DNA from 3 places in the Pseudomonas sp. H3_E07 genome. Region 1 is predicted to be linked to each of the others. Evidence: predicted binding sites of a transcription regulator. Region 1 holds the regulator's gene; each other region holds the start of a gene.
The links. The regulator sigma-54, encoded in region 1, starts transcription at its own class of promoters, with help from an activator protein. The targets are predictions, from matches to a motif close to ANTGGCATNNANNTTGCTNT.

Region 1 (10,019 bases):
GTACAAACAGCAGGTCGACCGGGGCACCGTCGATAGCGTCGAAATCGATGGGAGCGTCCAGGTGAAGCAGGGCGCTGACTGGGGTCTCGCAGCCTTTGAGGCGGCAGTGCGGAATGGCGATGCCGTTGCCAAAACCGGTGGAACCGAGTTTCTCACGGGCAATCAGAGCCTCGTAGACATCTTGCATTTCCAGTTCAGGCACTTCGCGGCTGATCAGGTTGGCAATTTGCTCAAGGGCTTTCTTCTTGCTGCCGCCCGGCGCGTTCACAAGGGAACGGCCGGGGGTCAGGATGGTTTCAAGTCGGATCATGGGGGGAGAGTTAACGACCTGTGCCCTGAAGCAGGCTCAGATTCTTTTCCTTATGCTTTTTAAGTTGGCGGTCAAGCTTGTCTGTGAGCAAGTCGATTGATGCATACATGTCTTCATGCTCGGCATTGGCGACTACTTCGCCACCGGGTATCTGGAGAGTCGCTTCAATTTTCTGCTGAAGCTTGTCGACCTTCATGATGACTTGCACATTGGTGATCTTGTCGAAATGACCCTCAAGCCGTTTCAGCTTCTGCTCGACGTATTCGCGCAATGGAGGGGTGACTTCTACATGGTGTCCACTGATGTTGACTTGCATACAGCTTCTCCTTCGTTGCCAGTGCATAAAGCGGCAGGTAGGACTACCTGCCACTGGAACGCTGTGGCCCGCCCGTCACATCAAACGCTTACGCTCGCTGGAAGGCGCGATCCCAAGGGATTCGCGGTACTTGGCGACGGTTCGACGGGCGACCTGAATGCCTTGTGCCTCCAGTAAACCAGCGATCTTACTGTCACTCAATGGCTTTTTCTGATTTTCCGCAGCAACCAGTTTTTTGATGATCGCGCGAATCGCCGTGGACGAGCATTCACCGCCTTCGGAGGTGCTGACATGGCTGGAGAAAAAGTATTTCAGTTCATAAATACCCCGTGGGGTATGCATGAATTTCTGGGTGGTCACCCGGGAAATCGTCGATTCATGCATGCCAACCGCTTCGGCGATGTCATGCAGTACCAGCGGTTTCATCGCCTCGTCGCCGTATTCCAGGAATCCGCGCTGGTGCTCGACGATCTGAGTGGCCACTTTCATCAGGGTTTCGTTGCGGCTTTGCAGGCTCTTGATGAACCAGCGCGCTTCCTGCAACTGGTTGCGCATGAAGGTGTTGTCGGCGCTGGTATCGGCGCGACGTACGAAACCGGCGTATTGCGGGTTGACGCGCAGGCGCGGCACCGACTCCTGGTTCAGCTCCACCAGCCAGCGCTCGTTGTCCTTGCGCACGATGACGTCGGGGACTACGTATTCGGCTTCGCTCGACTCGATTTGCGAGCCTGGGCGCGGGTTGAGGCTCTGTACCAGCTCGATGACCTGGCGCAGGTCGTCTTCCTTGAGCTTCATGCGGCGCATCAACTGGCTGTAGTCGCGGCTGCCGAGCAAGTCGATGTAGTCGGTGACCAGGCGCTGGGCCTCGGCGAGCCAGGCGGTCTTGGCCGGCAGTTGGCGCAATTGCAGCAACAGGCATTCGCTGAGGCTGCGTGCGCCGATGCCGGCGGGCTCGAACTGCTGGATGCGGTGCAGGACGGCTTCAATCTCGTCCAGCTCGATATCCAGTTCCGGGTCGAAGGCTTCAAGAATTTCTTCAAGCGTCTCGTCCAGATAACCCTGGTTGTTGATGCAGTCGATCAGGGTCACGGCGATCAAGCGATCGGTGTCCGACATCGGCGCCAGGTTCAGTTGCCAGAGCAGATGGCTCTGCAGGCTCTCGCCAACGGAGGTGCGGGTGGTGAAGTCCCACTCGTCATCGTCATTGCTGGGCAGGCTGCTGGCGCTGGTCTGGTAGACGTCTTCCCAGGCCGTGTCGACGGGAAGCTCGTTGGGGATGCGTTCGTTCCAATCGCCTTCCTCAAGGTTATCCACCGTAGGGGCGGTTTCCTGATAGGAGGGTTCCTGCACGTCGGAATTGGGTTTTTGCTCGATGTTATCGGCCAGCGGGTCTGCATTATCGAAGTCGTCGCCTTCTTCCTGGCGTTCGAGCATCGGGTTGGACTCCAAGGCCTCCTGGATTTCCTGTTGCAGGTCCAGGGTCGACAATTGGAGCAGGCGGATGGCCTGTTGCAGCTGCGGTGTCATCGTCAGCTGCTGGCCCATTCTCAGGACTAGCGATGGTTTCATGGCAGGGGCTTAACACCTTATTCGCCGGCGCAATGCGCCATCCACGACAGGGCGCGTGAGCGCCAAACATAAGCAAATTATATGCCTGATGTCGGGGGCTTTGCCTAGAGCGCGGTAACAATAAAAATCCGGAGGTTTTCATTGACTCCCGCGCACCTCGGCAAACGGCCGTGACACCACGATGTTTACAGGCGGAACTCGTGACCCAGGTACACTTCCTTGACCAGATCGTTGGCCAGGATGGTGGCCGAGTCACCTTCGGCGATCAGTTGGCCATCGTTGACGATATACGCGGTTTCGCAGATATCGAGGGTCTCACGGACGTTGTGGTCAGTGATCAGCACGCCAATGCCCTTGGCCTTGAGGTGATGGATGATCTGCTTGATGTCGCCGACCGAGATCGGGTCGACGCCGGCAAACGGTTCGTCCAGCAGAATGAACTTGGGGGCAGTGGCCAGGGCGCGGGCGATTTCCACACGACGACGCTCACCACCGGACAGGCTCATGCCGAGGTTGTCGCGAATGTGGTTGATGTGGAATTCCTGCAGCAGGCTTTCCAGTTCCTTGCGGCGGCCGTCACGGTCGAGTTCCTTGCGGGTCTCGAGGATCGCCATGATGTTATCGGCGACCGACAGTTTGCGGAAGATCGACGCTTCCTGCGGGAGATAGCCGATACCGGCGCGTGCACGGCCGTGCATCGGCTGGTGGCTCACGTCCAGGTCGTCGATCAGCACGCGACCCTGGTCCGCCTGGACCAGGCCGACGATCATGTAGAAGCAGGTGGTCTTGCCGGCACCGTTGGGGCCGAGCAAGCCGACGATCTGGCCGCTGTCGATCGACAGGCTGACGTCGCGCACGACCTGACGGCTTTTATAGGCCTTGGCCAGATGCTGGGCTTTCAGGGTTGCCATTACTCGGCCTTCTTCTTCGGCTGGATAACCATGTCGATGCGTGGGCGTGGTGCAGTGACCTTGCTGCCATTGGCACGACCGGCGTTAGCGATCTGTTTCACGGTGTCGTAGGTGATTTTCTCGCCTTCCGTGGAGTTGCCATCGGGGCTGAGCACCTTGGCCTGATCGATCAGCACGATGCGGTTCTGCTGGGCGTGGTACTGGATGGTCTTGCCGTAGCCTTTCATCGGGCCGGTGTCGGTAGGCGACTGCTTCTGTTCGAAGTAAGCCAGGTTGCCCACGGAAGTCACCACGTCGATGTCGCCGGCAGCGGTGCGAGTCAGGGTCACCGTATTACCGGTGATCTTCATCGAACCCTGGGTAATGATCACGCCACCGGTGTAGGTGGCGACACCTTGCTTGTCATCCAGCTGCGCATCGTCAGCCGAGATGTGGATCGGCTGCTGGCTATCGTTCGGCAGAGCCCAGGCGCTCACGCTTCCCAGTGCTGCGCCCAGACCGAGCAAAATAGGGAGAGTTTTAACGAGCCTCATACTGTCCTCTTACGTTCGATAGCAGGTGTATCCTGCTTTCTTTCAAATACGCTTTCATTCCCTTGCCAGTCGATACACCGCCAGCGCCGTCGATTCTAACGTCTTGCTCGGTCTGCGCATATTGCTTCTGCGGGAATACGGTCATGCGACTGCTGGTAATCACGGTATCGCGGTTCTGCGCGTCAGTGCGGGCGACGCGTACCGAGTCGATCAATTCAACTTCGGTACCGTCCGGGTTGACCTCGCCACGCTTGCTGGTGACGTGCCAGGGGAATTCGGTGCCGCGGTACAGATTCAGGTCGGGGTTGGTCAGCAGGGTGACTTCGGATGCCTTCAAGTGTTCGACTTTGTCCGATGCCATTTCGTACTGCACTTTGCCGTCAGGTAGGAACTGTACGCTGTAGGCATTGGTGGCGTAATAGTCGATAGCGCCTTGGTCAGCCTGCGCAACAGGCTGGTCGAGAAAGCGCTCCGGGCTGATATTCCAGTAGCCCACCGCCAGGAGCAGCGCGGCGATGACCCCGAATAACAGGAAGTTGCGAATCTTTTTGCTCAGCATAAAACGCTCTATAAGTAGGCGGCGTGGGCCGCTTCAAGGCTGCCCTGGGCACGCAGGATCAGCTCGCAGAACTCGCGGGCGGCACCTTCGCCGCCACGGGCGGTGGTGATGCCGTGGGCATGCTCGCGAACAAATGCCGCCGCATTGGCGACCGCCATGCCCAAGCCCACCCGGCGGATCACCGGCAGGTCTGGCAGGTCATCGCCCAAGTAGGCGACCTGCTCATAGCTTAGGTTGAGTTGGCCAAGAAGCTCGTCCAGAACCACCAGTTTATCCTCGCGGCCCTGATACAGGTGAGGAATCCCCAGATTTTGTGCGCGGCGTTCCACAACCGGAGTTTTCCGGCCACTGATAATTGCCGTTTGCACGCCTGACGCCATCAGCATCTTGATGCCCTGGCCGTCGAGGGTGTTGAACGTCTTGAATTCACTGCCGTCTTCGAGGAAGTACAGGCGGCCATCGGTCAGCACGCCATCAACGTCGAAAATCGCCAACTTGATGTTTTTACCGCGTTGCAACAGGTCGCTGGTCATTTACATCACTCCCGCACGCAGCAAGTCGTGCATGTTCAGGGCGCCGATCGGGTGGTCATTGGCATCGACCACCACCAGCGCACCGATCTTGTGGTCTTCCATGATCTTCAAGGCTTCGGCGGCCAGCATTTCAGGGCGGGCGGTCTTGCCATGGGGGGTCATCACCGCATCGATGGTGGCGGTATGGATATCAATGGTGCGGTCCAGGGTGCGGCGCAGGTCGCCGTCGGTGAAGACCCCGGCCAGGCGGCCGTTGTCTTCCAGGATCACGGTCATGCCCAGGCCTTTGCGGGTCATTTCCATCAGCGCGTCCTTCAACAAGGTGCCGCGCTGGACGTGGGGCAGTTCATCACCGGAATGCATGACGTTTTCCACTTTCAACAGCAGGCGGCGGCCCAGGGCGCCACCGGGATGGGAAAAAGCGAAGTCTTCAGCGGTAAACCCACGGGCTTCCAGCAGCGCCACAGCCAGGGCGTCACCCATGACCAGCGCCGCGGTGGTGGAGGAGGTGGGCGCGAGGTTCAGCGGGCAGGCCTCGTGGGCCACGTGAACATTCAGGTTTACGTCGGCGGCCTTGGCCAGGGTCGATTCCGGGTTGCCGGTGAGGCTGATCATCTGTATGCCCAGGCGCTTGATCAGTGGCAGCAGGGTCACGATTTCGTTGGTGGTGCCGGAGTTGGACAGCGCCAGGATGATGTCATCCTTGGTGATCATGCCCATATCGCCGTGGCTGGCCTCGGCCGGGTGCACGAAAAACGCAGTGGTCCCGGTGCTGGCCAGGGTGGCGGCGATCTTGTTGCCGACGTGACCCGACTTGCCCATGCCGACCACGACAACCCGGCCCTTGCTGGCCAGAATCATCTCGCACGCGCGTACGAAATCTGCGTCGATATGCGCCAGCAAGCCTTCTACGGCTTCAAGCTCGAGGCGAATGGTGCGTTGTGCGGATTGAATAAGGTCGCTGGATTGGCTCATGTCTGAAATCGTATAGCCTGACGAAAAGTCGGCGATTATAGCGGTAATGATCAATTCCCTCACGCTAGTTCGTCAGGGTTTGTTCGCAATGCGCTTGAGATTCATCCCAAGCAACGATTTTTCCCTGTCCCCAATCTGAACAAGCGCTGTTCCGGCCTTGGGCGCCCTGTACCAGCAGTGATATAGTTCGCCGCCAGTTCGGTCCGCCCAGCCCACGTGGCCAACTATTGCACAACGGTTGCAAACGTTTGTCGCAAGCGTGGTGTCTGAGTGAGAGGCTGCATCCCAAGGAGTTTAGATGAGTGCCGATAACGCCTACGCGGTCGAGCTGAAGGGACTGACCTTCAAGCGCGGGACGCGCAGCATCTTCAATAACGTCGATATCCGCATTCCGCGCGGCAAGGTCACGGGCATCATGGGGCCTTCCGGTTGCGGCAAGACCACCCTGTTGCGCCTGATGGGCATGCAATTGCGGCCCAGTGCCGGCGAAGTGTGGGTCAATGGCCAGAACCTGCCGACGCTGTCGCGCAGTGATCTGTTCGATGCGCGCAAGCATATGGGTGTGCTGTTCCAGAGCGGTGCGCTGTTCACCGACCTCGATGTTTTCGAGAACGTGGCCTTTCCGCTGCGGGTGCATACCCAGCTGTCCGATGAAATGATTCGTGACATTGTGTTGCTGAAACTGCAGGCCGTAGGCCTTCGCGGTGCCATCGACCTGATGCCTGACGAGCTGTCCGGCGGCATGAAGCGCCGTGTGGCCCTGGCGCGTGCCATTGCCCTCGACCCGCAGATCCTCATGTATGACGAGCCTTTTGTCGGTCAGGACCCCATCGCCATGGGCGTGCTGGTGCGTTTGATCCGCTTGCTCAACGATGCGTTGGGCATCACCAGCATTGTGGTCTCCCACGATCTGGCAGAAACCGCGAGCATTGCCGATTACCTCTATGTCGTCGGCGATGGCCAGGTGCTGGGGCAGGGCACGCCCGAAGAACTGATGAACGCCGACAACCCGCGCATTCGCCAATTCATGACCGGCGATCCTGATGGCCCGGTGCCTTTTCACTTTCCGGCAGCGGATTACCGCTCAGATCTTCTGGGGAAGCGCTGATGCGCAAGACATCTCTCATCGAGAAGGTTCGCCTTTTCGGTCGTTCGGGTATCGACATTGTCGAAGTGCTCGGTCGTTCGACGATTTTCCTGTTCCACGCCCTGCTCGGTCGCGGCGGCATTGGCGGCGGCTTCGGCCTGCTGATCAAGCAGCTGCATTCGGTAGGCGTGATGTCCCTGGTGATCATCGTGGTCTCTGGGGTATTCATCGGCATGGTGCTGGCGTTGCAGGGCTTCAATATTCTTTCCAGCTACGGTTCGGAGCAGGCGGTGGGGCAGATGGTCGCCCTGACGCTGTTGCGTGAACTGGGGCCGGTGGTGACTGCCTTGTTGTTCGCCGGGCGTGCGGGTTCCGCGCTGACCGCCGAAATCGGCAACATGAAGTCCACCGAACAGCTGTCCAGCCTGGAAATGATCGGCGTGGATCCGCTCAAGTACATTGTTGCCCCGCGCCTGTGGGCCGGCTTCATTTCCCTGCCACTGCTGGCGATGATCTTCAGCGTGGTCGGTATCTGGGGCGGTTCGTGGGTGGCGGTGGACTGGCTGGGCGTCTACGACGGCTCCTACTGGGCCAACATGCAAAACAGCGTGACCTTCAGCGGTGACGTGCTCAACGGCATCATAAAGAGCATTGTCTTCGCCTTTGTCGTCACCTGGATCGCCGTATTCCAAGGCTACGACTGTGAGCCCACTTCAGAAGGGATCAGTCGCGCCACCACCAAGACCGTTGTGTACGCCTCGCTGGCGGTACTGGGCCTTGACTTCATTTTGACCGCCTTGATGTTTGGAGATTTCTGATGCAAAACCGCACTGTGGAAATCGGTGTCGGCCTTTTCTTGCTGGCTGGCATCCTGGCTTTACTCTTGTTGGCCCTGCGAGTCAGTGGCCTGTCGGCCAGCCCCACCGCCGATACATATAAACTTTACGCGTACTTCGATAATCTCGCCGGTTTGACTGTCAGAGCTAAAGTGACCATGGCCGGTGTGACCATCGGCAAGGTCACGGCAATCGATCTGGACCGCGACAGCTTCACCGGGCGAGTGACCCTGCAACTGGACAAGAAGGTAGATAATCTGCCGACCGACTCCACTGCATCTATCCTCACTGCGGGTCTGCTGGGCGAAAAATACATCGGTATCAGCGTGGGTGGGGAAACAGCCCTGCTCAAGGATGGCTCGACAATCCACGACACACAGTCGTCGCTGGTGCTTGAAGACCTGATCGGTAAATTCCTGCTTAATACGGTCAATAAAGACGCCAAATGAGGAATCTGTTCATGATCTCTACCTTGCGACGTGGCCTGCTGGTGTTGTTGGCAGCGCTGCCGCTGATGGCTAACGCTGCAGGTTCTGCGCACGAGCTGGTGCAGGACACGACCAGCAAGATGCTGGCTGACCTGACTGCCAATAAAGAGCAGTACAAGCAAGACCCGAGTAAGTTCTACGACGCGCTCAACACCATTGTCGGCCCGGTGGTCGATGCCGAAGGCATTTCCCGCAGCATCATGACGGTCAAGTATTCGCGCAAGGCAACTCCCGCGCAGATGCAGACTTTCCAGGAAAACTTCAAGAAAGGCCTGTTCCAGTTCTACGGCAACGCTTTGCTTGAGTACAACAACCAGGGGATTACCGTCGCTCCAGCCGGTGACGAGTCCGGTGATCGCACCAGCGTCAACATGAGCGTCAAGGGCAATAACGGCGCCGTCTACCCGGTGCAGTACACCCTGGAAAAGATCAACGGCGAGTGGAAGCTGCGTAATGTGATCATCAACGGGATCAACATCGGCAAGCTGTTCCGTGACCAGTTCGCCGACGCCATGCAACGCAATGGCAATGACCTGGACAAGACCATCAATGGTTGGGCCGGCGAAGTCGCCAAGGCCAAGGAAGAAACCGACAAACAAGCTTCCGGGAAGCCTGCGCAATGACTGAAGCGGCTGTTCGTCTAGGCGATGCCGGCGAGCTGTTCATCAGCGGCGTGCTGGATTACCTCACCGGGCCTGACCTGCGCAAGCAGGGCCAGGCACTGATCAAGACCAGTTCCGCGCCCGCGTTGGTGCTGGATTGTTCGGCGGTGACCAAGTCCAGCAGCGTCGGTTTATCGTTGTTGCTGTGCTTCATGCGTGATGCCCAAGCGGCGAAAAAGCCCGTCAGCATCCGCGCAATGCCCGAAGACATGCGTGAAATTGCCGAAGTTTCCGGTCTGACCGAACTGCTGGCCCATCCTTAATACACATTATTAAAGAGGCCCCCCGTCAGAGTCCTGCTATGCGGGGTTCGCAGGCGCGGGGCTTTTTTGTATGATGTGCGACCCGCGCGCACTGGGCGCCGATAGAGGTTGAGCATGCAGGCCCTAGAAGTTAAGAGCTTTCTTGAAGGAAAGCTGCCGGAAACGACCGTAGAAGTTGAAGGCGAAGGCTGCAACTTCCAGCTGAACGTGATTAGCGATGAACTGGCGGCACTCAGCCCGGTCAAGCGTCAGCAGCAGATCTATGCCCATTTGAACCCGTGGATCACCGATGGCAGCATCCATGCGGTCACTATGAAATTTTTCAGCCGCGCGGCCTGGGCCGAGCGCACCTGAGCCCCCAAGGCGTCGAGATTCTTATGGATAAATTGATTATTACCGGCGGTGCCCGCCTTGATGGCGAAATTCGCATCTCCGGTGCAAAAAACTCCGCCTTGCCGATCCTGGCAGCGACCCTGCTGTGCGATGGCCCGGTTACCGTGGCCAACCTGCCGCACCTGCACGACATCACCACCATGATCGAGTTGTTCGGTCGTATGGGGATCGAGCCGGTGATCGACGAGAAACTGGCCGTCGAAATCGATCCGCGCACCATCAAGACCTTGATCGCCCCGTACGAATTGGTGAAAACCATGCGTGCGTCGATCCTGGTGCTGGGCCCGATGGTTGCCCGTTTTGGTGAGGCCGAAGTCGCCCTGCCTGGCGGTTGCGCCATCGGTTCGCGTCCGGTGGACCTGCACATCCGTGGCCTCGAAGCCATGGGTGCAGTCATCGACGTCGAAGGCGGCTACATCAAGGCCAAGGCGCCGGAAGGCGGCCTGCGTGGCGCGAACTTCTTCTTTGATACCGTCAGCGTGACCGGTACCGAGAACATCATGATGGCTGCTGCCCTGGCCAAAGGCCGCAGCGTGCTGCAGAACGCCGCGCGCGAGCCGGAAGTGGTCGATCTGGCCAACTTC
Region 2 (10,019 bases), 2.5 Mb from region 1:
GTGGCCGTTCCAGATCTCCAGGATCAAGCAATTGAAGACCGTGGCGGAGCGCTTTCCGGCGTTATTGCCTGACCCGAAACTGGCGGCCAACGACCCGATCAATCAGGGTTTTGCAGTGTTCCAAAAGAACTGCCTGGCCTGTCATCGGCTCAATGGTGCCGGTGATGCGCAGGTGGGGCCGGATTTGAATATTCCGTATAACCCCACCGAGTATTTCGGCGCCGATTTCCTCAAGCGCTACATCCGTGACCCGCAGAGTTTGCGGCACTGGCCGCAGGCGAAGATGCCGGCGTTTGCGGCCAGTGTGTTGCCGGACAGTGAGCTGGATTTGTTGGTGGGGTATTTGAAACACATGGCAGGGCGTAAGCAGCCATAAGCTTGGCGCATTCCCTCTGTGGGAGCGGGCTTGCTTGCGAAAGCGGTGTGTCAGTCAATAAATGTGTGGCTGACCCACCGTATTCGCGAGCAAGCCCGCTCCCACTGAGGGGGGAACGCTCCGCTCTGGAGATCATTGCTGTTGGACGGCGATCACCGGGGTCGGCGCCACAAACACCTTGGCATGCATCTGCTCATGCCCACCGCCACGGCGCATGCCGCGTACCGGGCAGGCATCGAGGTAATCCAACCCCACCGCCAGTTTCAAATGCCGCTCCGGCCGTGACAGCTGGTTGGTCACATCAAAGCTGTACCAGGCGTCATCCAGCCAGGCTTCGGCCCAGGCGTGACTGGCCAGGTGCGTGCTGTCCTCACTGTACAAATACCCCGACACATACCGCGCAGGGATCCCCAGGCTGCGCGCGCACGCCAGGAATGCATGGGTGTGATCCTGGCACACCCCCGCACGACCCGCGAAGGCCTGGGCGGCACAGGTGTCGACTTCGGTGGCGCCGGGTGTGTAGACCATCGCCTGGTTGAGCGCATGCATCAGGTCGATCAACGCGGTGCGGTCACGACGTTGATGGCACTGCTGGTCGGCAAAACCGCGCAAGGCTTCGTCAGGTTCAGTCAGGCGGGTGCAACGCAGAAACGGGAACGCCGATTGGCTCTCATGTTCGGCCTCGCGCAATTCGTCGATGTCCACCTGGCCACGGGCGCCGATGATGATGGCGTCGTGGGGCTCATCCAAGGTCAGCACATGCAGGATGTTGCCGAACGGATCCACCTGGGCACGCACCGGGCGCGGCAGGTCGAGCTGCCAGCTGAGTACGCGCTGGCGCTCGCTGTCGTGGGGCGTAAGGCGCAAGTACTGGATGCTGGCACGCACCTGGTCTTCGTAGTGGTAGGTGGTTTCGTGGCTGATGGAGAGTCTCATGCCGCCTCCAGGTAGGAACTGTAGATGGCGTCGCCCAATTGGCGGACCAGGGGAATAAAGTCGGTCAGCCAGGCGTGCAGGCCTTCCTCGAGGATTTCATCGATGGCGGTGAAGCGCAGGCGCGCGTCCATCTCGGCGGCCAGGCGCTGGGCCGGCCGGCCGTTGAGGCCGGGCAGGCTGGCCAGGATCTGGTCGATCTCTTCACTGCAGGCGCGCAGCGAGCGCGGCACATCGGCGCGCAACAGCAACAACTCGGCGACTTGCCGCGCGCCGGGCGCATCGCGGTAGATCTCGGTGTAGGCCTCGAACGACGACAACGCGCGCAACAAGGCGCTCCACTGATAGTAGGCGTGCGCTGTGTCATCGGTGACGGCGTCGGCACGGTCGCCGGCCATTTCATAGCGGGCGTCCAGCAGGCGCAGCGTGTTGTCGGCACGCTCGATGAAAGTGCCCAGGCGGATGAAGCGAAATGCATCGTTACGCATGATGGTGCCGTAGGTGGCACCGCGGAACAGATGAGAACGCTCTTTTACCCACTCACAGAACCGGCTCATGCCATAGCGGCTCAAGCCCTGCTGGGCGATATCGCGAATATCCAGCCAGGTGGCGTTGATGTTTTCCCACATGTCGGCGGTAATTCGCCCACGCACCGCATGGGCGCTGGCCCGCGCGGCGCCAAGGCAGCTGTAGATGCTGGCCGGGTTAGCAGCATCCAGCGCAAAGAAGTGCAACAGGCGTTCGGCGTGCAGCTCACCGTGACGTTCGTGGTAATCCTCCAGGGTGCCGGTGATCAACAGCGGCATGGCCAGTTCGTGCAGGCCATCGCCACGCCCGTCCTGGGGCATCAGCGACAGCGAATAGCTGACATCGAGCATGCGTGCGAGGTTTTCCGCACGCTCCAGGTAGCGCGACATCCAGTACAGATCCGAGGCAGTTCTACTCAACATGGCATCAGTCCTCGACCACCCAGGTGTCTTTGGTGCCGCCGCCCTGGGACGAGTTGACCACCAACGAGCCTTCGCGCAGTGCCACTCGGGTCAAGCCGCCAGGGACGACACGGGTTTCCTTGCCGGACAACACAAACGGGCGCAGGTCGATATGACGCGGCGCGATGCCGTTTTCGACAAAGGTCGGGCACGTGGATAAACACAGGGTCGGCTGGGCGATATAGGCGTGGGGCTTGGCCTTGATACGGGCGCGGAAGGCTTCGATTTCCGCAACGGTGGACGCTGGGCCCACCAGCATGCCGTAGCCGCCGGAGCCTTGGGTTTCCTTTACCACCAGGTCGGGCAGGTTGGCCAGCACGTGGGACAGTTCGTCGGGCTTACGGCACTGGAACGTCGGAACGTTCTTCAGGATGGGTTCTTCATCCAGGTAAAAACGGATCATCTCGGTGACGAAAGGGTATACCGACTTGTCATCCGCCACGCCGGTGCCAATTGCATTGGCCAGCACCACATTACTCGAGCGATAGGCCGCAAGCAGGCCCGGCACACCAAGCATGGACGCCGGATTGAAAGCCAATGGGTCGAGGAACGCGTCATCGAGACGGCGGTAGATCACGTCCACGGCCTTGGGCCCGTCGGTAGTGCGCATGAAGACACGGTCATCGCGCACGAACAGATCGGCGCCCTCCACCAGTTCCACGCCCATTTCTCGCGCGAGAAAGGCATGTTCGAAGAACGCGCTGTTGAAACGGCCCGGCGTCAGCACGACCACGCTGGGATTATCCAGAGGGCTGGAGCTTTTCAGGGTGTCCAGCAACAGATTGGGGTAGTGGTCGATGGGCGCGATGCGCTGGGCGGCGAACAGTTCGGGGAACAGGCGCATCATCATCTTACGGTCTTCGAGCATGTAGCTCACGCCGCTCGGTGTGCGCAGGTTGTCCTCGAGCACGTAATAGGTGCCGTCACCATCGCGTACGAGGTCGACGCCGGAGATGTGGGAATAAAGGTCACGATGCAGGTCCAAGCCCTGCATCGCCAACTGGTATTGCTCGTTGGCCAGCACCTGTTCGGCGGGAATGATTCCGGCCTTGATGATGCGCTGTTCGTGGTACAGATCGGCGAGAAACATGTTCAGCGCCTTGACCCGCTGGATACAGCCGCGCTCGACAATCCGCCATTCGCTGGCCGGAATACTGCGCGGGATGGTATCGAAAGGAATCAACCGCTCGGTGCCCTGCTCGTCGCCATAAAGCGTGAAGGTGATCCCGGCGCGGTGAAACAGCAAATCGGCCTCGCGTCGGCGCTGGGCCAACAGATCATCAGGGGTGTCGGCCAACCAGCGCGCGAACTCGCGGTAATGAGGCCGGACCTGGCCTGCCCCATCGTACATTTCATCGTAATAAGTGCGGATCATGCCGAACTCCTTGTCACCCGGGCGAAAGAACCATCGCAAGGCCCGTGCCAGCGGCATAAACACTTGAAAATCAGTGAGTTGAATTACAACCAGAATCCAGTCGCACCGTCCTGGTGCGCAGAATGCCCGGTGCACCGCCCGACGCTTCATCGCAATGCGGGCTTTGACTATCAACAGCATAGTCAGAGTTGATTTCACTGCCTGGCCAAGTCTGCGGATAATGGTCCCATCTGCTGAACAGGACACGTCCTAGCGCTTCAGCGAACCGCTCTTCCCTTTAAGCCACCCTCTTGGGTGGTTTTTTTTTGCGCCCTGCAACGTGTAGCAGTGAGGGCGATGTTGAGCATGCTGCACAAACAAAATCGGCCGACCCAAAAGGTCAGCCGACACGCTGTGCTGCTCATAAACTGCTGCTACATGGGTAACCCACGCACCTCCTGCTTCACGCCCCATCCCTCGATGATCCCGCCCAGCGGCTCGACCACCGCCCCGAAGTCCTGCTCGAAGTCTCCTATGCCATCGTAGGTGGCCGACATGATTTTACTCAGCTCCAGGTACCAGGCGCCGTCGTCGCGCGCACTGACCTGGGCATTCAGGGATTCCCCACGAAACTCACCCGCAGCCCTGCGCGCACGTTCCTCATCCGGGAAAATGGCGTAGAACTCGATGGGGTGAAAACGCGAGAAGTCGAAGCCGCCTTCTTTCATGCGGCGCAGGACGTTGGTGCTGATGTCTTCTTGATAGGCTGTGCTCATGAAAAGTGCTCCTCGAATTGATGGATAGACTTTCCGTGCTTCCCGAAGCCCACGCCTTACTGGCGTGGGAACTACGGCAATAACTTCACCGCTGGAAAACAAGCATGTAGCTGACAAGACCAGAACCTAGCGATTCATTCGCTGATCTCCCTTGCAGAGTAGCGCGAAGCTTTCGCCTCCACCAGAGGGGTTTTAAGGGTGTACAGGGAATGTTCAGGCGGCGGGAGAGATGTCGAGGATCTGGATACCGTTCTGGTCTTTGAGGATCTTGAGCGTAGGTTCGGGCTGGCGGCCTTCGAAGTCGTTGAGATCGAGTTCGGCGGCAACGGGCACCAACTTGTTGCGAATCATGTGTGCCGCATCTTCGAGGCTGGGCTTCTGGTCGCAGGTGAACTGCTCGACGGACTTCACGCCGTGATCATCAACGAAGGTAATCTGCCACTTTTGCATCGGTGCCTCCTCGATAAAACCCGTGTGTGGGCTTACTTCTATCTGGACCTTGGGGGCTCGGCAAACGTTCCACCCAAGGTAGGAGACACCTGATCAACTGCGCTTACTTTTCAGCGCGTTCTTTCAAGGCTTTCAAGGTGTTGTACGGTGCGTCCACCACGAACTTGTTGGCCAGCCACGATGGCACGCTGCCGCCTGGCTCGGTGTGCACCTGGTAGGTGACTTCGGTTTGGTTGTCGCCTTTGGGCACCAGCTTCCAGAAGCCGTCGACCTGGGCGACACGTACGTAGCCTTTTTCTTCAGGCTTGTAGGTCGGCACACCTTCCAGCTTACGCGTCAGCGTGCCGTCGGCCGCCTTGGTCGTGGTGATATGCAGGTAGGAATCACGGTCCGTCACGGGAAACGGGGCTTTGAATTGGGTGTAGGTCCAACTCTCGTCGCCTTTCTTATCGACCAGCTTCTGGGACTTGCACTCGTGGATCCAGGCACAGGCACCGGCTACGTCGTCCTGGAGGGCGACGATTTTTGCCACAGGCGCCTTGATCACCGTTACACCGCGATACGCCTTGTATTTGGAGCCGGCAATTTCGCTCAGGGACACCTTGATACCGTCTTCGTCCTTGGCGACTTGCCAATCCTCAGCCTGGGCAGTGGCAGCAAACAACACCGTAAAACCGCACAACACAGCCATTCGTTTCAGCGAACCCATTGTTGTATTCCTTATTGTTGAAGTTCCGATAGTAAAGCCCATCAAGCCGCCGTCATTTGCTCCCACCAGCCGATCAAACGGATCGCATCGGCCTGGTCGGTGCCGCAGACCTCGATATTCGCCTTGAAATCACTGCATACCGCCGGTCGCTCCGGCTGGCCGAACAGCAGGCACAGTTGTTCGACCGACAGGTGCAGGCAGCGTTCGCCTGCCGGTTTGCCCTGTGGCATTCCGGGTAATGGCGAACTGATGGAGGGGGCGATGCAGCACGCGCCACAGCCTTCACGGCAATTCATGACCAGCAGGTCCTCGACGACTCAATGTGGATGGCCGGGCTAGGGTACGCCCTAAAACAGCCGTTTTAAAATGGCCTAACAGTGGTTTTTCGCAGAAAACAAAAGTGACTGATCAGTCTCCGACACATGGTCGGCGGTCGACGTCACCTTTGTGGGAAAAGTTTACTGCTTGAACTCGAAATCCAGCGCTGCACCTTCCACATCGCGCCGCTCTTCGTTGCGCAATTGCAGCCTCATCTCATTGCTGAGCAGGCGGCCGTTGATCTGGAATGCACTGTTGTCCGTAGGTTTCTCGCCAAACATTGGCGGCAGCAGGGGCACGCTTTTCGGCTTGGGCATAGTGCCAATGGGTTGCAAGTGCCTGACCATGTCAGAAGGCAGCGACAGGTCCAACTGTGCCGGTGGCAATTGTGTCTGCGCCACTTCGCGGGACGCCTTGGCCTTGGTGGCCGCCCGCCTTTTGGCGGCGGCGGTGGGTTTCTTCACCACTGGCGCTTTTTTTACGGGGGTCGGTTTTTTCGCCGGGGGCTTCTGCTCGGTACTGGCGGCGGGCTTGGTTTCGCTCACAGGGGCCGCCGCCAGCGCAGTGCCGACGTTGCACAGGCTTATCAGGCCAATCACGAAAACCGCACGAAAAATCGAAGTCATATTGCCTACAGCATTAACGGCAGAGGGCCATATGCTCGCTTGTTGTGCGCGGCATGACAAGCGCGGTGATTAGCTTGCTATAGGATTTGTCCCCTTTCCGTGCGTCACAGTCCGGCTGCGGTTTCCTGGCATAACTGGCTTGCCAGCATCCCCAAGGTCATCAGCGCCCGCTCTGCCTCGCGGTTCCACGGCGTACCGCAGTTGAGGCGAATGCAGTGGTTGAACTGCTCGGTGTTACTGAAGATCAGCCCCGGTGCAATGCTGATGCCCTGTTGCAGTGCGCGTACGTGCAGTTCCTGAGTGTTGACCCGTCCGGGCAAACTGACCCACAGGATGAAACCGCCGGTCGGACGTGTCATCTGTGTGCCTTCCGGGAAATATTGCTGCACCGCCAGTTGGAAGGCGCTGAGGTTCTTGCGGTACTCCTGGCGGATGTAACGCAGGTGGCGATCGTAGCCGCCGTTTTCCAGGTACGCGGCGACGCCCATCTGGGTCACGCTGCAGGCGGAGTGGGTGCTGAACATCTGCAAGCGCTGGATTTCCTGCTGGTACTTGCCGGCGATCATCCAACCGATGCGCACGCCGGGGGACAGCGTCTTGGAAAAGCTGGAGCAATAGATCACTCGATCCAGGCGGTCATAGGCCTTCAGGGCCTTGGTGCGGCCCAATTCGAACATCAGCTCGCCGTAGATATCGTCCTCGACAATCTGGATATCGAAGTCCGACGCCAGGCGCAGCAACTGTTTCTGCCGTTCTTCGGGCATGGTGCCGCCCAACGGGTTGCTCAGCCGCGCGGTCAACACCAGCGCCTTGATCGACCATTGGTTGGCCGCCAATTGCAGCGCCTCCAAGCTCATGCCGGTGGACGGGTCGCTGGGGATCTCGATGACTTTGAGGCCGAGCAGGTCGGCCAGTTGCAGCAAGCCGTAATAGGTCGGTGACTCTGCGGCAATCAGGTCGCCAGGCCGCGTCAACACCCGCAGCGACATCTGCAGGGCATCAACGCAACCGTGGGTGATCACCACTTCGGAAGGGTCCACCACCACACCGGCATCGCGCATGCGGATCGCCACCTGGCGGCGCAGCGGCTCGAAACCGGGGCTGAACATGTAACTGAATGCCCGTGGGCTCTGGAAGCGCGTGACCTTGGCCAACTGTTGGTGCAGCGCGCGTACCGGCAGGTAATCCACACTCGGCACGGCGGCGCCCAACGGGAACACACCTTCGCGGCGCGACTCACCCAGTACCTGCTGGATGATGCTGCTGCGGGTGACCAGACCCGGGCGTTCGACACGCGCGATGTCCGGCGTCGGCGCGGTGAGTGCGGGTGTCTGGTGCACGTAATAGCCGGACTGCGGCCGAGCGCGGATCAGCCCCTGGTCTTCCAGGTTAGCGTAGGCCTGCAACACCGTGGCGTGACTCACGTTCAACTGCGAGCTCATCTTGCGCACCGAAGGCACGCGCTCGCCCGGTTGATAGACACCGCGCCGGATATCCTCAGCCAGCTGCTGGGCGATACGTTGGTAAAGCAACAGATTGGTCATGACGCAGCACTCGATTTCACGGGTATTTTATTTTTGTGTGAAACATACCGGCACAGTTTAGAAGTGTACGGGGACAGTTGCCACAATAGTCGAGCGCGGGCAGGAGTGACAGTAAAAACTGTAAGGGTGGCGTACAGAGTTGTGGGGCTACTTCGAAAGAACGTGGGAGCGGGCTTGCTCGCGAAAACCGTTTGTCAGCCACTGAAATATCGACTGATATACCGCTTTCGCGAGCAAGCCCGCCCCCACATGGTGATCTATGCCAAGCGCCTAACGCGCGGCGCCGAGCTGGCCTTTCTCGTCAGAGAACACGATTTCCACCCGACGGTTCTGCGCCCTGCCCCGCTCGGAGGCGTTGGCTTCGACGGGATACTGGTCGCCATAGCCTTCGACCTGGATGCGTTTTTCGTCGATCCCCAGGTCTACCAGCACATCCGCCACTGACTGCGCGCGGTCGCGGGACAGTTTGAGGTTTTCCCGCTCACCGCCGGTATTGTCGGCGTGACCCTCGATGCGCACCACGCGCTTGGGGTTGAGTTGCAGGAACTGTACGATTTTCAACACCGTGCGGTTGGCCGAGTTTTTCAGCTCTGCTTCACCGGTATCGAACAGCACATCGCCCAGCGTCATCACCAGGCCGCGATCAGTCTGGGTAGTGGCCAAACTGGCGATCTGCTCTTCAAGCCATTTGCCCTGTTGCTGCACACTGATCAGCTTGTTTTCCCGCAGGGCCAATTGCAGGCGCTGGCGCTCCAGTTCGAGCTTGGCGCCACGCTCCTGGTTGAGCGCCTGTTCGGTGTGCTCGCGGGCGATGGCGCTGTAGCGCTGGCTCAGGTAGGCGTAATGCACCACGTCGGCGCCGCTGCCCCAGTAGCTGGACAAGCGGTCGGCGCGGGCCAGGGACTCACCGGCGCGGATCACGTCCTTGGGCGCAAAGCGCAGCACGTTGGCGTCTTCCTTGACCTTCTGGAAGTCGTTACCCGCCTGTTGCAAGGCCTGCTCGCTGTCGGGGTGGCTGGCGCAACCGCCCAACACGGCGGTGCCCAGGAGCACCGCACAGCTCAACCCGCGGATCATCCGGCTCATTGGGCTTCTCCCAACTGCAGTTGTTTGCGCAGGCGGGTGATACGGGTGTTGAGTACGTCCAATTGTTCCTGGCTCTTGCGGGTCAGCACTTGGGCCTCGGCCAGGCGAGCATCCAGCTCAGCTTGTTCGAGACGCATGCGCGCGTTTTTGTAGGATTGGTCGGCCATGCTCGACTTGGCCCGGGCGAACTTGGCTTCGGCCAGTTTCAATTCAGGCGATTCATCCGCGTTGGCACCCACGGCACTGGCTTGCTCCAAGGCTTGCTGGGTGAGGCGCATTTGTTCATTCGGCGCAGGATCGGCTGCACATCCCGCCAGAGCGACAACGGCGAGGGCCGCGAAAAGAGGTCGAAAAGTCACTGAAAATCCCTACTTTGTTGGGGTGCCGACGGGTTGCTGCAATTGCGCTTTCCAGCGTTCCAGATTGCTCTGCAACGCAGCTTGCGCCACACCGGACGCGGGCAATTCTGTCATCTTTTTGGCCAGCTGTCCGCGCAGCCACGGATCATTGCAGGCCGAGTTATGGGAAATCGCCAGGTACAGGCCCGGCTGGTCGATGGGTATATCCCGGGCAACCAGGTCGTTGCTCATGCCCAAGGTCTGCGCGATGGCCATACCGGAATAACGTCCGGCCAGCACGTAGTCCACCTCACCCAGCAGCAGTTTCTGGAATGCCGGCGTCAGCGACGGCAGGCGTTCCAGGCTCAGTTGCTCACTGGCGAAGGTTTCGAAGGCCGCGCTCAACCGCGCGCGCTCTGACACCGCGCCTGTGTGCCCGTGCAGGTCGGCGGCGGTGGCATAGTCCAGCGCCGAATCCTTGCGCGTCCACACCAGGTAGTCGAGTTGCACCAGCGCCGGG
Region 3 (10,019 bases), 2.7 Mb from region 1:
TGGACTCCAAGCAGATCATGGAAACCCTGGCCGCCGCCGACATCGCCTACACCGTGGAGCCCAACTCCGGGGCGCTGCTGGTCAAGGCCGACGACGTGGCTCGTGCACGCATGAAGCTTGCCGCCGCCGGCGTGACCCCGTCCGACAGCAATATCGGTTTTGAGATCCTCGACAAGGATCAGGGCCTGGGCACCAGCCAGTTCATGGAAGCCACCCGCTACCGCCGTGGCCTTGAAGGCGAGCTGGCACGCACCATCTCCAGCTTGAACAACGTCAAGGGCGCCCGCGTGCACCTGGCCATCCCGAAAAGCTCGGTGTTTGTACGCGACGAGCGCAAGCCCAGCGCCTCGGTGTTGGTTGAACTGTTTGCTGGCCGCTCCCTGGAGCCTGGCCAGGTTCTGGCGATCGTCAACCTGGTCGCCACCAGCGTGCCCGAGCTGAGCAAATCGCAGATCACCGTGGTGGACCAGAAGGGCAACCTGCTGTCCGACCAGGCGGAAAACTCCGCGCTGACCCAGGCCGGCAAGCAGTTCGACTACAGCCGTCGCGTCGAAAGCATGCTCACCCAGCGTGTGCACAACATCCTGCAACCGGTGCTGGGCAACGACCGCTACAAGGCCGAAGTGTCGGCCGATGTGGACTTCAGCGCCGTCGAGTCGACCTCCGAGCAATTCAACCCGGACCAGCCTGCCTTGCGCAGTGAGCAGTCCACCAGCGAACAACGCACCGCCGCCAATGGCCCGCCGCAAGGTGTGCCGGGCGCATTGAGCAACCAGCCGCCAGCCCCGGCTTCGGCGCCGCAAACCACCGGTGGCGCTACTGCCAGTGCTGGCGCGATTCAGCCAGGCCAGCCACTGCTGGATGCCAACGGCCAGCAAATCATGGACCCGGCCACTGGCCAGCCGATGCTCGCCCCGTACCCGGCGGACAAACGTAACCAGTCCACCAAGAACTTCGAGCTCGACCGTTCCATCAGCCACACCAAGCAACAACAGGGTCGCGTCAATCGCCTGTCGGTGTCGGTGGTGGTGGATGACCAGGTCAAGGTCAATGCCGCTGACGGCGCCGTCACCCGTGCGCCATGGAGCGCCGACGAATTGGCGCGCTTTACCCGTCTGGTGCAGGATGCTGTGGGTTTTGACGCCAGCCGTGGTGACAGTGTCAGCGTGATCAACATGCCGTTCTCCGCCGAGCGTGGCGAAGTGATCGCTGAACCGGCGTTCTACTCGCAGCCGTGGTTCTGGGACATCGTCAAGCAAGTGCTGGGTGTGTTGTTCATCCTGGTGCTGGTGTTTGGCGTGCTTCGCCCGGTGCTCAACAACATCACCGGCAACGGCAAAAAACAGCTGGCCCTGGCCGGTGGCGACGTCGAGCTGGGCGGCATGGGCGGCCTCGACGGCGAACTGGCCAACGACCGTGTCAGCCTCGGCGGCCCGCAAAGCATCCTGTTGCCAAGCCCGAGCGAAGGCTATGACGCTCAGTTGAACGCAATCAAGAGTCTGGTGGCAGAAGACCCGGGCCGTGTGGCCCAGGTCGTGAAAGAGTGGATCAACGCAGATGAGTGATAATCGAGCCGCTGTTGCCAAGCTCACCAAGGTCGACAAAGCCGCAGTCCTGCTGCTGTCCCTCGGTGAAACCGACGCCGCCCAAGTGCTGCGCCACATGGGGCCCAAAGAGGTTCAACGTGTGGGCGTGGCCATGGCGCAGATGCGCAATGTGCACCGCGAACAAGTCGAGCAAGTGATGAGCGAGTTCGTCGAGATCGTCGGCGACCAGACCAGCCTGGGCGTCGGCTCCGACAGCTACATCCGCAAGATGCTCACCTCGGCCCTGGGCGAAGACAAGGCCAACGGCCTGATCGACCGCATCCTGCTCGGTGGCAACACCAGCGGCCTCGACAGCCTGAAATGGATGGAGCCCCGCGCCGTTGCCGACGTGATCCGCTACGAACACCCGCAGATCCAGGCGATCGTGGTGGCGTACCTGGACCCCGACCAGGCCGGTGAAGTCCTCGGCCACTTCGACCATAAGGTGCGCCTGGACATCATCCTGCGCGTGTCGTCGCTGAACACCGTACAGCCGGCAGCGCTGAAAGAGCTCAACACGATTCTGGAGAAGCAGTTCTCCGGCAACTCGAATGCCTCGCGCACCACCTTGGGCGGTATCAAGCGCGCGGCCGATATCATGAACTTCCTCGACAGCTCGGTCGAAGGCCAGTTGATGGACTCGATCCGCGAGATCGACGACACCCTGTCCGGCCAGATCGAAGACCTCATGTTCGTGTTCAACAACCTCTCCGATGTCGACGACCGTGGCATCCAGGCGTTGCTGCGCGAAGTGTCTTCCGACGTGCTGGTGCTGGCCCTCAAGGGCTCGGACGAAAACGTCAAAGAGAAGATCTTCAAGAACATGTCCAAGCGTGCCTCGGAACTGCTGCGCGACGACCTGGAAGCCAAAGGTCCGGTGCGGGTCAGCGACGTGGAAACCGCGCAGAAAGAAATCCTCACCATTGCCCGCCGTATGGCCGAAGCCGGAGAAATCGTTCTCGGCGGGAAGGGCGGCGAAGAAATGATCTAAGGCGCCTTTCATGTCGAACAAAGATGAGGCGCCCAGCGATCTGATTCGCGCGCGGGACGTCGGTGGGTTCGACATCTGGTCGTTGCCCAGCTTCGATCCACATGTGCCCGAGCCTGAGCCTGAACCGGTTGAAGAGCCGCCGGCGGAAATGGAAGAAGTGCCGCTGGATGAAGTCCAGCCACTGACCCTCGAAGAATTGGAAGCTATCCGCCAGGAGGCCTACAACGAGGGCTTCGCGGCGGGTGAAAAAGATGGTTTTCGCAGCACCACTCTCAAGGTCCGTCAGGAAGCCGAGGAGGCGCTGAGCGCCAAATTGGCCAGCCTGGAGCGCTTGATGGGCGGCCTGTTCGACCCCATCGCCGAGCAGGATTCGCAGATCGAAAAAGCCATGGTCGAGCTGGTGCAGCACATCGCCCGCCAGGTGATCCAGCGTGAGTTGGTGCTGGACTCCAGCCATATCGAAAGCGTGATGCGCGAAGCCCTCAAGCTGCTGCCCCTGGGTGTCGGCAATGTACGGCTGTACATCAATCCCCAGGATTTTGAACAGGTCAAAGCCCTGCGCGAACGCCATGAGGAAACCTGGCGCATCGTCGAGGACGCGTCGTTGCAGCCCGGTGGTTGTCGAGTCGAAACCGAGCACAGCCGCATCGATGCCACGGTGGAAACCCGCATCAGCCAGATCATGGCCAAGCTGCTGGATCAGGCCCATGAGCAGGTGTTGAACCCCGCCGAGCCAGACCTGAGCGTGGACCTGGACGCCCCCGATGCGCCTTGATCGCACCAGTTTCGCCAAGCGCTTGAGCGGTTACGCCGAAGCCGCAGAGTTGCCTGGCCAGCCGATCCTTGAAGGACGCCTGTTGCGCATGGTCGGCCTGACCCTCGAAGCCGAAGGCCTGCGTGCTGCCATGGGTAGCCGTTGCATGGTGATCAACGACGACAGCTACCACCCGGTGCAGGTCGAAGCCGAAGTCATGGGCTTTTCCGGCAGCAAGATTTTCCTGATGCCCGTGGGCAGCCTGGCGGGCATTGCCCCCGGCGCGCGCGTGGTGCCCTTGGCCGATACCGGCCGCCTGCCGATGGGCATGAGCATGCTCGGCCGCGTGCTTGATGGCGCCGGTCGCGCGCTGGATGGCAAAGGCGGCATGAAGGCCGAAGACTGGGTGCCGATGGATGGCCCCACCATCAATCCGCTCAACCGTAACCCCATCAGCGTGCCGCTGGACGTGGGCATCCGCAGCATCAACGGATTATTGACGGTCGGCCGCGGCCAGCGTCTGGGCCTGTTTGCCGGTACGGGCGTGGGTAAGTCGGTACTGCTGGGCATGATGACGCGCTTTACCGAGGCCGACATCATCGTGGTGGGGCTGATCGGTGAGCGGGGCCGCGAGGTGAAGGAATTCATCGAGCACAGCCTTGGTGAAGAAGGCCTCAAGCGTTCGGTCGTCGTCGCTTCCCCGGCGGACGATGCACCACTGATGCGTTTGCGCGCCGCCATGTACTGCACACGCATCGCCGAATACTTTCGTGACAAGGGCAAGAACGTGCTGTTGCTGATGGATTCGCTCACGCGTTTCGCCCAGGCCCAGCGGGAAATCGCCCTGGCCATCGGTGAACCACCGGCCACCAAGGGGTATCCGCCCTCGGTGTTCGCCAAGCTGCCCAAGCTGGTGGAACGTGCCGGTAATGCCGAGGCGGGCGGGGGCTCGATCACGGCGTTCTATACCGTGCTGTCCGAAGGTGATGACCAGCAAGACCCGATTGCTGACTCGGCGCGGGGTGTGCTCGACGGCCACATTGTGCTGTCGCGGCGTTTGGCCGAAGAGGGGCATTACCCGGCCATCGATATCGAAGCGTCCATCAGCCGGGTGATGCCGGCGGTGGTGACGCCGGAGCATATGATTCGCGCGCAACAATTCAAGCAGTTATGGTCGCGCTACCAACAGAGCCGCGATCTGATCAGCGTCGGCGCCTACGTGGCGGGCGGCGATCGCGACACCGACCTGGCCATCGCCCTGCAACCGCAACTGGTGACCTACTTGCGCCAAGGCCTCAACGACAAGATCAGCATGGGTGAAAGCGAAGCGCACCTGCAGTCGATCTTCGCCCCGGCGCCGGGCGGCTAAGCCATGGCCAACAGCCGCGCCGCACGCCTGGCTCCGGTGGTGGACATGGCCGAAAAGGCCGAGAAAACCGCCGTGCAGCGCCTGGGTTACTTCCAGGGGCAGGTGCGCTTGGCCGAGAGCAAGCTGGGCGACCTGGAGCGCTTTCGGGGCGAATACCAGCAACAGTGGATCGAGCGTGGCGCCAAAGGTGTGTCCGGCCAATGGCTGATGGGCTACCAGGGCTTTCTCAACCAACTGGAAACGGCTGTCGGCCAGCAGCGCCAGAGCCTGGCGTGGCACCAGAACAACCTCGATAAAGCCCGCGAAAGCTGGCAAGCCGCGTTTGCCCGGGTCGAAGGCCTGCGCAAGCTGGTGCAGCGCTATATCGACGAGGCGCGGGCCATCGAAGACAAGCGTGAACAGAAGCTGCTCGACGAACTCTCCCAACGCATGCCGCGCAAAGACGTCTATTGATAGTTGCCCATGGCGCCTTCTCCTGCTAAACCTTGTGTCATTGCCAATGACAAGGAAGCAGTCGCATGTCAGTCGAGTCAGACGTATCCCTGGATGGGAAGAAGTTAACGATCGTGGTCAAGGGCCGGTTCGATTTCGGCAGCCACCAGACGTTTCGTGATGCCTACGAACGGTTTTACAAGGTTCCCGAGTCGTACGTCGTCGACTTGAAGGAAACCACCTACATGGACAGTTCGGCCTTGGGCATGCTCCTGCTCCTGCGTGACCACGCGGGTGGCGACCAGTCGGAGGTCAGGGTGGTCAATAGCAACTCAGACGTGCGCAAGATCCTCGCCATCTCCAACTTCGACAAGCTGTTCGACATCAGTTGAGCGCCCTGGCCCCGGTCCTTGAACCGCTGACGATCCTGATCGCCGAAGACAGCGCCGCCGATTTGCTGTTGCTGTCGACCATCGTGCGGCGCCAAGGTCACCAGGTACTCACGGCCACCAATGGCGCTGAAGCGGTCGACGTGTTTAGCCGTGAGCGCCCGCAACTGGTGTTGATGGATGCCCTGATGCCGGTGATGGACGGCTTTGAGGCGGCACGGCGGATCAAGCAGTTGGCGGGTGAAGAGTTGGTGCCGCTGATTTTCCTCACCTCCCTGCGCGAGAGCGAAGCGCTGGCCCAGTGCCTGGATGCCGGCGGTGATGACTTCCTGCCCAAACCCTACAACCAGCTTATTCTCGCGGCGAAGATCAACGCCATGGACCGCCTGCGTCGGTTGCAGGCGACGGTCTTGCAGCAGCGCGACCTGATCGCCAAGCATCACGACTATCTCCTGCATGAGCAGCGAGTGGCCAAGGCGGTGTTCGATAAGGTCGCGCATTCGGGCTGTATCAATGCCGCGCCGAATATTCGCTACCTGCAATCGCCCTATGCGCTGTTCAACGGTGACCTGTTGTTGGCGGCCTACACGCCGTCCGGTGATATGCACGTGCTGCTCGGCGACTTCACCGGCCATGGCCTGCCGGCAGCGGTGGGGGCCATGCCTCTGGCGGAAGTGTTCTATGGCATGACCGCCAAAGGCTATGGCCTCGCGCAGACCCTGCGGGAGATGAACGCCAAACTCAAACGCATCCTGCCGGTGGACATGTTCTGCTGCGCCACCCTGTTGTGTCTGAGCACGCAGCGACGGGTGGTGGAGGTATGGAACGGCGGCATGCCCGAAGGCTACAGGCATGAAATCGCCACCGGCCGGCGCACGCCGCTGGAATCGCGGCACTTGCCGTTGGGGGTACTGTCGGCGCAAGCCTTTGATGATCGTACTGAAGTCTGGCCCATGGCCCTGGGTGACCGGGTGTTCCTGCTGTCTGATGGGGTGTTGGATACCGCCGATGCCAACGATCAACTGTTCGGCGCTGAACGCTTGCAACAGGTGTTTGCCGCCAATCGCGAGCCTGATCGTTTATTTGAAGACATCGAACAGGCCCTGGCGGCGTTTCGCGGTGAAGTGCGCGATGACGTGAGCATGGTGGAAATCACCTTGCAGCCTGACCAGCAACTGCGCGCCACGGGGCCGTTGTATGCGGACAGCGGGCAGTCGTGTCCGCTGGATTGGTCGGTGAGTTTCGAGTTTCGCGCCGAGACCTTGAAGCGTTACAACCCGTTGCCGTATCTGCTGCAACTGTTGTTGGAGATTCATGGGTTGCGTGAGCAAAGTGGGGCGCTCTACAGCGTGATGGCGGAGCTGTATTCCAATGCCCTGGAGCACGGCGTCTTGGGTCTGGACTCTCGGCTCAAGCGTGACGCCCAAGGGTTTGCCGAGTATTACCGTCAGCGTAATGACCGCCTCGCGCAACTCAATAGCGGGTATATACGGGTGCATGTGCAGGTGGTGCCGATCGGGGCGGGTGGGAAGATGACCCTGCGCATTGAAGACAGCGGTTCGGGGTTTGATGTGGAGCAGGTGCTGGCGCGGCCGCTGGATATCGACCGTCTGTCTGGCCGGGGCTTGAGTCTGGTACGGCAGTTGAGCAGCGAGGTAGGCTGGTCGGATGGTGGGCGTAGTGTGTGCGTGGAGTTTTCCTGGGAGGCTCTGGCATAATCCGCCGATTCTTGATCAAGGAGCGAGCAAGTGGTTGATCTACATCTGGACCCGGCGGTGTTGTCGGGTTTGCAGGAAGTCATGGAAGGCGAGTATCCGAAGTTGCTTGATACCTTTCTCGATGATTCCCAGAAGCGCGTCGAGGCGCTGCGCAAGGCGCGGGATGATGCGAAGGCGTTGGGGCGGATTGCGCATAGTTTCAAGGGGAGTAGCGGTAACCTTGGGGCGGTGCGGTTGGCGCAGTTGTGTCAGCGGCTGGAGGTTGAGTCGGTTGAATCCACTACGGATTTGGGGGCGCTCGTGGATCAGATTGATCATGAGTTTGCGTTGGTTAAGCCGATGTATGAGTCGGAGCGGCAGCGGTTTGGGGTTTGAGTCGCTGTAAGCGCGAAACCCTAAGCGGCCATTACCGAAAAAATGGATATTTACTCGGTCGATATACCAACCTGGCCCAACTCTTGCTCTACCTCCAGATACTGCATCCCCGACCCCTATGCAGTGGAGACCTTTACCTATGCCAGTCGCCCCGAATTCGCTCCTTCAGGCTGCCCCCGCGGCCAAGCCTCAAGCGCCCGCCGCCAACCCACCGGCAGTGGCAGCGGACCCACGGGACAAGGGCCCTGGCTTCGCTCAAGTGTTTGCCAGCCAGGGTTCCAAGCCCACGGCCAAGGCCGACGACAACGCGCCCAAATCCACCGCAGGCAAGCCTTCCGACGCCAGCGCCAAGCCGGCAGCGGGCAACGACAAGCCTGCCGCCAGCACACCAGCCGTTGCCGATAGCGGCAAACCCTTGCCTGCCACCCCTCCGGCCAACACCGACGACAGTGCCAGCAAGGATGACGACGCGCCCGCCGACCCTTCCCTGGTGCAGCAGCCCCCGGTGGACCCGGTCGTCGACCCTGCATTGATTGCCACCGTCACCCCGGTGGCCGTGCCGGTGCCGGTTGAAACCCCAGCGCCTGTCACCAACAAGGATGAAAAAGCCCTGCCGGTGGTGGCGGCGCCGGTCGCTGCGACTGAGGAGGCCAAGCCGGCCTTCGATCCAGAGGCCGATCCCTTGGACGCCATGCCCGCCGTGCGCCTGGCGATGGAGCAGGGCGGTCACGTGTCGGCCAGCAGTCAGGCCCAGGCAAAAACCGCTTCGGCACCGACTCAGGATCAACCCACCGCCGCACAGAACTTTGCCGCAGGCCTGGCCACTATGGTCGACCAGCAAGCCACCAAGGACAGCACTGACCAGGGCGGTGACAAGGCTTTCAGCGGGCTGATCGACGACGGTCTCAAGGACCTGAAGAACGCCAGCAGCGACACCCGTGTCGATGACTTCGCCAACCGTCTGGCCGCGTTGACGCAAGCCGCCACGCCGAAGACCGCCAACGCTTTGCCGCCGGTGACCAATGCGCCATTGGCCATGCACCAGAGCGGCTGGACCGACGAAATCGTCAACCGCGTGATGTACCTGTCCAGCGCCAACCTCAAGTCGGCGGAGATCCAGTTGCAGCCGGCTGAACTCGGTCGCCTGGACATCAAGGTCAACATGACCGCCGACCAGCAGGCCCAGGTCAACTTCATGAGCGCCCATCCGGTGGTACGTGAAGCGTTGGAAAGCCAGTCCGGCCGTTTGCGGGAGATGTTTGCCCAGCAGGGCATGGGCCAAGTGGATGTGAACGTGTCCGACCAGTCCCGTGGCCAAGAGCAACAGCAGCAACAGGCCCAGACCCGTGGCGTGAGCGGCAGCGGCGGGCGCGGTGGTGATAACAGCGACAGTGGTAGCCACATTGATGTGGCTGAAGCCGTGGCGCCGGTCACCTCAACCGTAATCGGCTCCAGCGCCGTCGATTACTACGCCTGACTCGAGCCCTGCACAGGCCCAAATGTGGGAGCGGGCTTGCTCGCGAAAGCGGTGTATCAGTCGCTGAATCAGTCGACTGACCTACTGCTTTCGCGAGCAAGCCCGCTCCCGCATGGGACCTGTTCCATGGCCAATATCGTAGCCCTCTTCCAAATCCACCAGACAACTCTGGCATAACACTTGCTCTTGCCTTTCCGTAGATCTATGAATTCCCGAATAGTGACGGATTATTGGCATGGCGAAGAGCGACGACGCAGCAAAAGCACCCGCAGGCAAAGGTAAGCTCAAGCTTATCCTGTTGATAGTCGTGGGCCTGCTCCTGGCCATCGGCGCCTCGGTCGGCGGCACTTGGTACATTATGCACAGCAATGCCAGCAAGCCGGCACCCGCTGCCGAAACCGCCAGTAACGTCAAGCAACCGGCAATCTTCGAGCCGATGCTTCCGGCCTTTGTCGCCAACTTCAATCAGAACGGTCGTCAGCGTTACCTGCAGGTGAGCATCACGTTGCTGGCCCGCAACCAGTCGGACCTGGACGCCCTCAAGGTGCACATGCCAGTGATCCGCAACAACCTGGTGATGCTGTTCTCCAGTCAGGCCTTCGACACACTTGCCACCCCGGTGGGCCAGGAAATGCTGCGCCAGAAGGTCACGGCCAGCGTGCAGGAAGTGGCCCAGAAGGAACTCGGCAAAGTCGTGGTCGAGCAGGCGCTCTTCACTAACTTCGTATTGCAGTAGGATCACGACATGGCCGTGCAAGACCTGCTGTCCCAGGATGAAATCGACGCGCTGCTGCATGGCGTCGACGATGGTCTGGTACAGACCGAAATGGCTGCCGAGCCCGGCAGCGTCAAAAGTTATGACCTCACCAGCCAGGATCGTATCGTCCGTGGGCGCATGCCGACCCTGGAGATGATCAACGAACGTTTC

Region 2: a site for sigma-54 is predicted at 3,706-3,725, ahead of AB4O08_RS19565 (circularly permuted type 2 ATP-grasp protein). Genes of this name have one in related genera too.
Region 3: a site for sigma-54 is predicted at 7,685-7,704, ahead of AB4O08_RS20810 (flagellar hook-length control protein FliK). Genes of this name have one in related genera too.

Annotation. Positions count from the first base shown of each region.
Region 1 is NZ_CP162795.1:1,771,412-1,781,430, reverse strand. Features, by position in the region: gene ptsN (PTS IIA-like nitrogen regulatory protein PtsN) at 1-310, opposite strand, end outside; gene hpf (ribosome hibernation-promoting factor, HPF/YfiA family) at 321-626, opposite strand; gene AB4O08_RS08105 (RNA polymerase factor sigma-54) at 702-2,195, opposite strand; gene lptB (LPS export ABC transporter ATP-binding protein) at 2,381-3,106, opposite strand; gene lptA (lipopolysaccharide transport periplasmic protein LptA) at 3,106-3,639, opposite strand; gene lptC (LPS export ABC transporter periplasmic protein LptC) at 3,626-4,198, opposite strand; gene AB4O08_RS08085 (KdsC family phosphatase) at 4,207-4,731, opposite strand; gene AB4O08_RS08080 (KpsF/GutQ family sugar-phosphate isomerase) at 4,732-5,706, opposite strand; gene AB4O08_RS08075 (ATP-binding cassette domain-containing protein) at 6,005-6,814, shown strand; gene mlaE (lipid asymmetry maintenance ABC transporter permease subunit MlaE) at 6,814-7,611, shown strand; gene mlaD (outer membrane lipid asymmetry maintenance protein MlaD) at 7,611-8,078, shown strand; gene AB4O08_RS08060 (MlaC/ttg2D family ABC transporter substrate-binding protein) at 8,090-8,740, shown strand; gene AB4O08_RS08055 (STAS domain-containing protein) at 8,737-9,042, shown strand; gene AB4O08_RS08050 (BolA family protein) at 9,157-9,396, shown strand; gene murA (UDP-N-acetylglucosamine 1-carboxyvinyltransferase) at 9,420-10,019, shown strand, end outside.
Region 2 is NZ_CP162795.1:4,244,136-4,254,154, reverse strand. Features, by position in the region: gene AB4O08_RS19580 (c-type cytochrome) at 1-376, shown strand, start outside; gene AB4O08_RS19575 (transglutaminase family protein) at 509-1,312, opposite strand; gene AB4O08_RS19570 (alpha-E domain-containing protein) at 1,309-2,259, opposite strand; gene AB4O08_RS19565 (circularly permuted type 2 ATP-grasp protein) at 2,264-3,673, opposite strand; gene AB4O08_RS19560 (ribonuclease E inhibitor RraB) at 4,087-4,428, opposite strand; gene AB4O08_RS19555 (hypothetical protein) at 4,642-4,878, opposite strand; gene AB4O08_RS19550 (START domain-containing protein) at 4,982-5,587, opposite strand; gene AB4O08_RS19545 (YkgJ family cysteine cluster protein) at 5,629-5,883, opposite strand; gene AB4O08_RS19540 (translation initiation factor 2) at 6,046-6,531, opposite strand; gene AB4O08_RS19535 (aminotransferase-like domain-containing protein) at 6,636-8,075, opposite strand; gene AB4O08_RS19530 (OmpA family protein) at 8,346-9,161, opposite strand; gene AB4O08_RS19525 (DUF4398 domain-containing protein) at 9,158-9,520, opposite strand; gene AB4O08_RS19520 (substrate-binding periplasmic protein) at 9,530-10,019, opposite strand, start outside.
Region 3 is NZ_CP162795.1:4,520,941-4,530,959, forward strand. Features, by position in the region: gene fliF (flagellar basal-body MS-ring/collar protein FliF) at 1-1,565, shown strand, start outside; gene fliG (flagellar motor switch protein FliG) at 1,558-2,577, shown strand; gene fliH (flagellar assembly protein FliH) at 2,588-3,352, shown strand; gene fliI (flagellar protein export ATPase FliI) at 3,342-4,700, shown strand; gene fliJ (flagellar export protein FliJ) at 4,704-5,153, shown strand; gene AB4O08_RS20795 (STAS domain-containing protein) at 5,219-5,524, shown strand; gene AB4O08_RS20800 (ATP-binding SpoIIE family protein phosphatase) at 5,521-7,239, shown strand; gene AB4O08_RS20805 (Hpt domain-containing protein) at 7,270-7,614, shown strand; gene AB4O08_RS20810 (flagellar hook-length control protein FliK) at 7,754-9,091, shown strand; gene fliL (flagellar basal body-associated protein FliL) at 9,327-9,827, shown strand; gene fliM (flagellar motor switch protein FliM) at 9,837-10,019, shown strand, end outside.